Regions from separate parts of the Paenibacillus urinalis genome, predicted to be linked through region 2. Evidence: riboswitches for the same ligand, from Rfam matches in the RefSeq annotation. Region 2 holds a riboswitch; each other region holds the start of a gene.
What was found. A riboswitch is a leader RNA that binds a small molecule or an ion and turns the genes downstream of it on or off. The one in region 2 is predicted to bind cyclic di-AMP.
Positions count from the first base shown of each region.

Region 1: another riboswitch for cyclic di-AMP. It lies ahead of PUW25_RS06050 (hypothetical protein); the one in region 2 lies ahead of PUW25_RS02065 (hypothetical protein).
Region 3: another riboswitch for cyclic di-AMP. It lies ahead of PUW25_RS17810 (C40 family peptidase); the one in region 2 lies ahead of PUW25_RS02065 (hypothetical protein).

Region 1 is NZ_CP118108.1:1,354,270-1,357,550, forward strand. It holds gene PUW25_RS06045 (glutathione peroxidase) at 1-459, opposite strand, end outside; cyclic di-AMP (ydaO/yuaA leader) riboswitch at 834-1,057, shown strand; cyclic di-AMP (ydaO/yuaA leader) riboswitch at 1,196-1,353, shown strand; gene PUW25_RS06050 (hypothetical protein) at 1,494-1,907, shown strand; gene PUW25_RS06055 (HAD family hydrolase) at 2,102-2,773, shown strand; gene PUW25_RS06060 (serine hydrolase domain-containing protein) at 2,911-3,281, opposite strand, start outside.
Region 2 is NZ_CP118108.1:443,403-446,683, forward strand. It holds gene PUW25_RS02060 (hypothetical protein) at 1-430, opposite strand, end outside; cyclic di-AMP (ydaO/yuaA leader) riboswitch at 795-972, shown strand; gene PUW25_RS02065 (hypothetical protein) at 1,107-1,502, shown strand; gene kdpF (K(+)-transporting ATPase subunit F) at 1,635-1,712, shown strand; gene kdpA (potassium-transporting ATPase subunit KdpA) at 1,785-3,281, shown strand, end outside.
Region 3 is NZ_CP118108.1:3,847,934-3,851,214, reverse strand. It holds gene PUW25_RS17815 (cell wall hydrolase) at 1-378, shown strand, start outside; gene PUW25_RS17810 (C40 family peptidase) at 516-1,376, opposite strand; cyclic di-AMP (ydaO/yuaA leader) riboswitch at 1,381-1,519, opposite strand; gene modB (molybdate ABC transporter permease subunit) at 1,927-2,604, opposite strand; gene modA (molybdate ABC transporter substrate-binding protein) at 2,601-3,281, opposite strand, start outside.

The DNA of each region.
Region 1 (3,281 bases), 910 kb from region 2:
ATCCGCTTCAATCTTGTCCGGTGTCGTTTGCGGACTGTATCTTTTTACAATATTTCCGTTCTGATCGATAAGAAACTTGGTGAAATTCCACTTAATCGCCTTCGAGCCAAGTATACCTGGTGCACTGTCCTTTAAGTGCTTGAACAGCGGATGTGCCTCATCTCCATTGACTTTAATCTTCTCAAACATCGGGAAGCTCACACCATAGTTCATTTGGCAGAACTCTGCGATTTCATCATTTGAGCCCGGTTCTTGTTCGGCAAATTGGTTGCTGGGGAAACCGAGAATTTCAAAGGATTGGTCATTGAATTTGTCATATAGCTCCTGCAGTCCTTTGTATTGAGGGGTTAGTCCGCACTTGCTCGCTGTATTTACGATCAAGAGTACTTTTCCTTTGTACTCCTCCATACTTAACTTCTGGCCTTTGAGTGTGTTCACTTGGTATTGATAAATCGACATGCCTTCATCCATCCCTTCTATTGAAACTTATATACTCTTGATTGAAGCAGCTAAAGGTATTATGAAATTGATTCGTATTGATAACAATTTAATTTTAAACAATATATGGAGAAAGTCAAACAAAGCTTCTGTAAAGAGTGGATCTACTGTCGAAGGCAAATTTGGTCATTTGAAATAAGCGAGAAAACGAGATAAACTGAGAACAGATAAGCTGAATGCACAGAGGGGAATATTTTATTCTTATTCTATCCCAAAACAGCGCTAAATCGTCGTAATGAGCCCCTGAAGGAGCTTTACATCGATTTTCAACGGGTGTATGATTCATATCGTAAATCTTGAGCAACCGAAAACCTTATATTTGAGTAATTTCTCATTGCTATAAGTCGCTTAATTTCTGCCTAATATGGCGGAGAGCGGGGGAACCACAGTAAGGCAGCGTGCTTGATTCGGTGTGAGAGCCGAATGATACACGATGCATGGGGTGAATTCTGATCCGAAGATTCATATGAAATGTCATATGGAATCATGAGGAACAGATAGGACGACTCTCACCGTCCGAATCCGACAGCTAACCTCGTAAGCTGTACAGAGTTACACTAGAGATGTGGAAGATATGCAATACGCTTCCTTCACTTCCTTATCGTGAACATTCTTTAGTTATCTTCTGTGCTAACGTTTGAGAGAGGAATGATAAATCTTGTGAGCGATCAGCCACAGAGGTTTAATCCTCTGTGGTTTTATTTATGCGCTGAATTTTTGTTGATCCAAAAAGCGGGGGACCCAGATGTGGATGCATTGATCCATGGGGTGAATTTCATGGCTATTGTCATGAATAGGGCAATCTCTCTTGTCCGAATCCGACAGCTAACCTCGTAAGCGTAACAAAGGGAGAGGCAGCAAGCCGAGTAGTGCCTATGTAACAGGTCATGTTTTGCCATGTTCTGAGATATAGGTGGGAGAGCACCGGGCATGCCTTTGATCGTCGGTGTTCTTTTTTTGTTGTCTTTTTCTATAACAGGGAGGAAATGATTGTAATGAGTGATGAAGTTATTTTAGTTACGGCACCAAATGAAGCGGCCAGAAATTTTATTCGATTATTAATGTACAAGAAGCTTTCTTTTGCTGTACTGACGAACAGTGCACAGGAAGAGAAGCAGGTCAAACGGCTTGGAGTAGAGCACATTATACGTATGGATACGGCGTTTACAAGTAAATGGCTGCTGCCTAATGCGGCGGTAGGACGTATTTTTATTTTTGAGAACAGCTTGAATCTGACCTGCCGGTTTTTGCAAATATGCAGACCCTGGACACGTAAGCCGATTACCATTATTACACAGCTGAATCATCCTCGCGGAGTATACCGCGGTATGGGCGCAGACCACGTTATTTTTACAATCAAGGGCGAAGTAGGATTTCTGTTAAATGGAGAACGGGCTGCTGTTAATTAATTGATCTGCACGCACACAGCGATAGAAGCAGGAGACTGCGGCTAATGGCTAGTGTAGGTGCTTACTATACAGTTTGCGTAATTAGATGCAGGATTGATATACTGGAGTTAAAGGAAACATAGCATGTGAGACTCGTGATATAAGCATGGGTCTCTTTTTCTATATTTACAGATGGAAAGGTAGAGAATGGCATTATGGGGAAGTTTGATCATGTGAAATGGCTCTTTTTTGATATAGGAGATACACTCGTAAATGAATGGGTTCCCGTTGATCACATTATCGGCCAATTTGTGAGAGAAGCAAATGGACTCGGGTATAACATTACAATGGAGGACGTACGCAGCAAATTTATTCAGAGCTATTCCAATTACATCGCTTCTCCCATGCAGTACGCGATTTCGGAGCTTGTGCCTTCGGAGGAGGACAGAGCGTATATCAAGACTAGGCTTAAGTTTCAAAAGGAGCTCGAAGAGCCGTATGCCGAAGCTCGGACTGTTCTTGAGCAGCTGGGTGAGCGCTACAGAATCGGTATCGTGGCTAATCAAAGTCCGGGTACGGAAGAGCGTCTGGTGAAATATGGACTTCGTTCATTTGTGGATGTTATCGCTTGTTCTGCTGAACAAGGCATGTCCAAACCGGATGTGCGCTTATACCAATATGCGCTGAAAACAGCCGGAGCGGAGCCCTCGGAGTCCATTATGATCGGAGATCGTATTGATAATGACATTATCCCAGCCAAATCGCTTGGAATGCTTACGATTCGAATTATGCAGGGGTACGGGCGTTATCAGCCTTCCACTGGTGCTCAGGATACGCCGGACTATACAGTGAATGATCTAAATGCACTGACGGCACTGCTGCTATAAACATAATATCAGACCCTGATTATTACAGATGAAATGGCTGTGGTGTAGGAACTGCACTCCAATCGTTAGGACAAACTAACAGCTGGGGTGCAGTTTTTCTGCATTCAAGCGGCTGGATTATGAATGAGTCAGGCGGTTTATTCTAAAATAGGCAGGACTTCTTCCCACACCGCGTCAAGGATAGACTGTATACGATCTTCCTCACTGTTAACAGCAATCACGGCTCTCCGGTCCGGTATGATCACGAGCAGCTGGCCGTGTGCGCCATCCCCTCGATATGCTCCGTGAGAACACATCCAAAACTGACAGCCATAGCCGAGCGACCAGTCTCCTTCACCGACAGAATCAATATGCCTGCGAGTCGCAAATTGAATCCATTCTGCAGGCACCAGTTGTCTGCCCTCATAAGCCCCCTCATCCAGCAGCATTTGGCCGAATCTGCTTAATTCTTCGGTACTGATCACGAGACCTGCGCATCCGAGTGTGACTCCGAGAGGCGAGGTTTCCC
Region 2 (3,281 bases):
TCAGCCCATACTCCATCAAAAAAGAACGAACGAGCAGTCTGGAACTGATAACAGGATGCAGCTCTTCATCCGCGTCCTGCATCATTTGCAGATCTGCGAGTGCTTCCTCGGCTATTCGGGTTCGTTCCATTCCCCATTCCTGTTCATGATCTGCAACGCAGAGCTTGGCCTGCTCCACGGTCAGCTCCTTCAGGATGGCAAACACAGAGATCCATGGAATCAGATCCCCGGGAGCACTCTCCTGTGGCAGCTCAAATTCAGCAAAGCCGTGTGCTGTCCCGCAGGTTATTTTAAACAATCCGCAGTAATGATATTTCTCCTCTGTCAAATAAGGAAGCCGGCGTGAATCATAGCGTATGATTTCCATCGAGCTGATCGCATCCGTTGTATAAGCAGGTACTGAATTATTCCCCATATAGGCGAGTGCCACGAGTATTCATCCTCCATTAATCATCCTCATTATTATGTTGATCATCATATAGCAAATGTCACAGACGAGTAAAATGATCCTTGTTCTAAAAAAACCGGTTTTTCAGCAAATCGGACGAAATGGATGAAAGTAAGCGGTTAATTAAGGGCCAATCTCGACCGATCGGACCTATATCTATCGTTGTCAGCTTCTTGCGCAAAAAGCAAGGAAAGTGGAGTTAGAGAGAGGAACGAAGAGGAAAATAAAGATAACAATCCGCTATGCGAAGTCAATGATTCGAAATTCGTCTTATATGAGGAGCGGACTTTCTTTACAGCACATTCGGTCAGGATTATGATTCTTGGCATAAAAGCTTTCGCCATACAATTTCATACCGCTTAATCCTTTGATGAATGAAAAGGAGCGGGGGAACCAGTGAGGTTTGCTATGCAGGCTTCGAGGGGTGAATCCTGAAGAGCACACCATATGTGCTTAGTACAGGTAGGGCGACTCTCACGCCCGAATCCGACAGCTAACCTCGTCAGCGTATCTAGAGAGACTTTCTTATATCCGAGCTCTTAAGTGGCAGCGGCTTGTTCCCGCCTGCCTACGAATAAGAAGCTGCGCGAGAGAGATTTCTCTTGCTCGGCTTCTTTTTATTGCCGGATGAAGGGAGAAACAGGAGGGGAATGCACAAATGTCCGTTGATGACGATGACGTCATAATTGTTGCAGCTGGGGGTAAGCCGGGCAGATCCTTTATAAAGACCCTGCTCATGAAGGGTTTGCCGTTTGCCATCTTGGTCAGCTCTGAGCATGAGCGTAAAGAAATGCAAAGGCTCTATGTGGAACCGGTCATTCAAGTGGATTCTTTCGAACAGGCACCTGAGCCCCCTGATTTCCACGTAGGTCACGTATTTCTGTTCGAGGAGAGTCTGCCCGTGTGCTGTAAGTACATCCAAGTCTGCCGGTCATGGACCTGTAAGCCAATCTATGTCATTACAGAGCGAAGCAAGCCGCGGCTCATCTACAGAGGGCTTGGTGCAACACATGTCATCTACAGCCGCGGCAGCGACTGCTCTTTCTTACTCTAAACCGGAATCGGGAGGTGCTAAACCAATGCTGGATTTTATCATGATCGTATTGATCAGCTTGTTGACGCTTATTTCAATCGGAGTTATCAAAGGCTCAGACTTAATCACCTCGGAAGGGAGTGAACAAAAATGATGTGGGTGCTGCTTGCTATTGCAGCTGCTGTATTCATTTATTTGGTCTACGCACTGCTTAACCCAGAGAAATTTTGAGACAGAACAAAGAACTAGATTCATTTAACAATGAATAAACGACATTCACTAACAGGAGGCTGATAAGTCGATATGTTAACCGTTATATCCATCTGTGTGACCCTCGCGGTCGTGCTCCTGCTGGCTCGCCCTGCAGGTCTATATATTGCAAGTGCATTCCGTTATGAACCAACCCGGATCGATCCGTGGTTCAAATGGATAGAGAGACCCCTCTATGCTGTCAGCGGCATCAAGGAGACGAATCAAACCTGGAAGCAGTACGCAGCTTCCTTTGTCATCAGTAACACGGTCATGATTGTACTCGTCTATCTGATCTTTCGGATACAGGCCCATCTGCCGCTGAATCCAAGCGGTGTAGCAGGTATGGAGCCGACGCTTGCTTTTAATACGTCGATTAGCTTCATGACCAATACGAATCTGCAGCATTACAGCGGGGAATCTGGTCTCAGCTATTTATCACAGATGATCGCCATTGTGTTCATGATGTTTACTGCTCCGGCCTCGGCCTTTGCGGTGGCGATCGCATTTATTAGAGGACTTACAGGCAAGCCGCTCGGTAACTTCTTCGTAGATGTCGTGCGAAGTATAACAAGGGTATTGCTTCCTGTCGCTATTGTCTCCGCTATTCTGTTTATTGCTGCTGGTGTTCCACAGACGTTAAAAGCAACAGCAGCCGTAACGACGCTTGAGGGTGGTGTTCAGGAAATTGCGAGAGGTCCAGTAGGTTCCTTCCTGTCCATTAAACAGGTGGGGAATAACGGCGGTGGATTTTTCGGAGTAAACTCGGCTCATCCGTTTGAGAATCCTAATGGATTCACGAACCTGCTGCAGATGGTGCTGATGCTTCTGTTCCCGGTCTCCCTGCCCTTCGCATATGGCAAGATGGTGGGGAACAAGAAGCAAGGGCGTGTCCTGTTCGTCTCGATGGCGATCATGTTTCTCGTGCTGATGGGGGTATCACTTGGTGCTGAAACGAACGGTAACCCTGCGATGGAGGCTGTAGGAGTTCAGCAGGAAGGCGGCAGTATGGAGGGGAAGGAAGCCCGCTTCGGTGTGGCCTTGTCATCTCTGTATTCGGTCGTAACGACCGCTTCCGAGACAGGAGCAGTTAACACGATGCATGATACGCTGACACCGCTTGGCGGTCTTGTCACTTTGGCTAATATGATGCTGAACACGGTGTTCGGCGGTATGGGAGCCGGCTTCCTGAATGTGCTCATGTACGCACTCATTGCTGTCTTTTTATCCGGTCTGATGGTGGGACGCACTCCGGAATTTCTCGGCAAGAAGCTGGAAGGCAAAGAGATTAAGCTGATTGCAATCAGCCTGCTGATTCAGCCGCTGCTTATTCTGGCTCCTACAGCTTTGGCACTGTTCACCAATGCGGACACGATATCGAATCCCGGATACCATGGTCTGTCGCAGGTGCTGTATGAGTACACTTCATCGGCTGCCAATAATGGCTCCGGATTTGAAGGCTTAGGAGATGCTACACCGTTCTGGAACATTTCGACCGGAATTGTCATGTACTTGGGCAGATATCTGTCGATTGTACTGCTGCTTGCGGTT
Region 3 (3,281 bases), 2.0 Mb from region 2:
GTGCTTAAGAAAAAAGCACCGATTAACCAAACCTCACTGAATCAACTAGCCAAGGCCATCCATGGCGAGGCCCGGGGAGAATCCTTTGAAGGTCAAGTAGCGGTCGGAGCAGTGATCTTAAACCGGGTTCAATCGGATGCATTCCCGGACTCCATCACAGAGGTCATTCTGCAGCCAAGACAGTTTACCGCCGTAGATGACGGCCAATACAATTTGGCTCCTGATGAGACTGCGATCAAGGCGGCAAAGAGTGCGCTCAATGGCTGGGATCCGTCAGGTGGAGCTCTGTACTACTATAACCCTGAGATCGCAACCTCCGAATGGAGCAAGGAACGTCCAGCGATCAAGCAGATCGGTAATCATCTGTTTACGAACTAATCCAATATCATATATAAAAAGAAGCTGCCACAAAATTACTGTGGCAGCTTCTTTGCTATAGGTATCAATACAGAGCATACATAATGAACCCCTTTGCAGGCAAGCAGCAAAGGGGTTTTAATTATATACATTTCATTTTATAGAACTCTTTTTGCACCGACGTATTTAGGACCCCAATAGGTATTGTCCAGGCTGTCGATTTTTACACCGGAGGAACTGGTCGCTGAAATAAAATTATTGTTTCCTACATAGATACCGACATGAGAGATCGAGCTTCCTGTTGTCTTGAAGAAGACCAGATCGCCTTGCTGCAGGTTTCCTTTGGATACAGATGAGCCTTGGTTATATTGGGTAGCTGCTGTACGCGGCAGGGATACTCCGTATTTATCGAATACATATTTAACCAGACCAGAGCAGTCGAACCCGCTTGTGGTTGAACCGCCGTAAACATAAGGAACGCCGATGTGATTCATCGCTTCATTTACAATGCTGGTGCCTTTGACATGGTCGTTTGGAATAAGTGCAGGGCTGTATGTTTTACCGGTTGTGCTAATCATGGCCAGCATAAGATCCTTTTTCCAAGTTACGTCATAGCCCATGGCTTCTGATACAAAACGAATGGGTACATATGTACGGTCATTTCGGATGAACACTTGCGTGCCAAGACTTACTTTGCTGCTATTGACCATCGCAGTCGTCTGGTTGGTTTGAATACGAATGGTTGTACCGCCCTTGGACAGCTTGACCACCGTTTCTTTTCCGCTCTTAAATACTTTAATCGTATAGTTCATTTCGTCAGCAAGCATGCGGACCGGCACTTGTGTACTGTAATTCTGATCCAGGAATGGCTCCGCATCTGGGAAATCGATCAGATTACTGTTCACTTGAATATTTACCGTATTGGTACTGGATGAGGATGCATCTGCTTGTCCATTACCCATGATTAACCCAGCTGCGAGCAGGGATGAGAACAACATATATTTACCAAACTTCTTCATTCTGAAAATTTCCTCCAATTGCCTCCGAGGTTAGTTGTCGGGTTCGAGTAGAAGGTACTCTAGCATTTCTTAACTGCTGCATTCACCCCAAATGTTGTAAATCGTCCCCCGTACTATTCTGATAGATTCGGCACACTTTTTTAATATGAATTAACTGTAATTAATATATAATAAATTAAGGTTAAAAAGTATCAAAAATGTTACCTTTGTTTTACTTTTTGTACACCAATTACTGGAATAAAACATAGAAAGAACCGGATTTTTTCGAATAATTTCCGCTAAGTCGGGTAATAAATTGTCATTGATTTGAAACAGGTATCCATTAAAGTAACAATATTGTAACTAAATAAATTGTTTTCGGGACCCATTTTATATCCATATATTGTAATAATTCCAAAAACGAAAATATATTAATAAATTGAGCACCAAAAAACCCTTCGTTAAAATCAACTAAGGGTTTGGTTTGAACTATTATTTATGCTGCATACACTGATTTCACTGATTTCCTGCCGCTGCATTGGAGTGGTTCTGTTTATATATATATACAATGCTAATTCTTTTTTCTGCGTCCTGTCAGAAGCAGCAGCAGGAACGACATAAGTACGATCGCAATCGTCCAGGCCCAGGCCATGACCGTATTCCCGCTGTCCACAGCAATGTATATGGCAGTAGGGACGGTTTGAGTTTTTCCTGGAATATTGCCTGCAAGCATCAGCGTTGCGCCGAACTCACCAAGCGCTCGTGCAAATCCGAGAATATAAGCAGAAATAACAGAAGGCCAGATGAGTGGAAGTGTAATATACCGGAATACCTGCCATTCATTCGCACCGATCGAGCGTCCGGAAGCTTCAAGCTCGGAATCAATGGACGTAAATCCGACCTTCATCGTCTGATACACCAGTGGAAACGAGACGACAACGGCGGCGATGACACAGGCTGTCCATGAGAATACGACAGGTGCGGCAAAGATGGCCTCAATCCATGCTCCGATCCAGCTATTTCTCCCCAGCAGGACGAGCAGCAGAAAGCCTACAACCGTGGGTGGAAGGACCATTGGCAGCATAAACGCTGTTTCTAGCAGCAGCTTTCCTTTGAACTTGCTCTTGGACATCCATCTTGCAGTAAGCCCGCCCATCACAATCGTGATAACACTGGACAATAGGGCAACCAGTAAGGATAAGCGCACAGGAGCCCAGAAGTCATGCCAGTCAAATGAAGCTGACATCATTCAGGCACCGAGAACCCGTATTTAGTAAATACAGCTTGGGCTTCAGAAGACTGTAAAAAGTCATAAACCGCTTTTGCCGCTTCGGGATGCGCACTGTCCAATACCACACCTACAGGGTATGTAATTGCTGTGTAGCTTGAGGGATCGACAGTGTGCACGATCTTCACTTTGCTGGAAGTAAGTGCATCTGTTTTGTATACAAATCCGGCATCGGCATTCCCGGTTTCGACATACTGTAATACTTGCCGCACATCCTTGGCCTGAACTATTTTGGGTTGGAGCTGTTCATATAAGCCAAGCGAAGTAAGCGCCTCTTGTGCATAGCTTCCTGCAGGTACACTTTCAGGTATGCCGAGGGCAACAATCTTGATATCTTCAGCAGTGAGATCCTGCTCAGAGGACATAGGCAGCTCGTTGCTGCTGGATGTAATCAGTACGATCTCGTTGGTTAACAGCGTAGTCGTATTTTCTGTATCCATGAGCCCCTTATCTATAAGGGCCTGCATATTTTTCTCAGCTGCTGACAAAAACAGATCAGCCGGTGCCCCTTGCTCAATCTGCTGCTGAAGAGAGCCGGAGCCGCCAAAGTTGAAGCTGAGCTTTATACCAGGATGAGCTGTCTCAAAGCGAGGCTGTAGTTCCTCCAGTACATCAGTTAAGCTTGCAGCCGCTGAGAT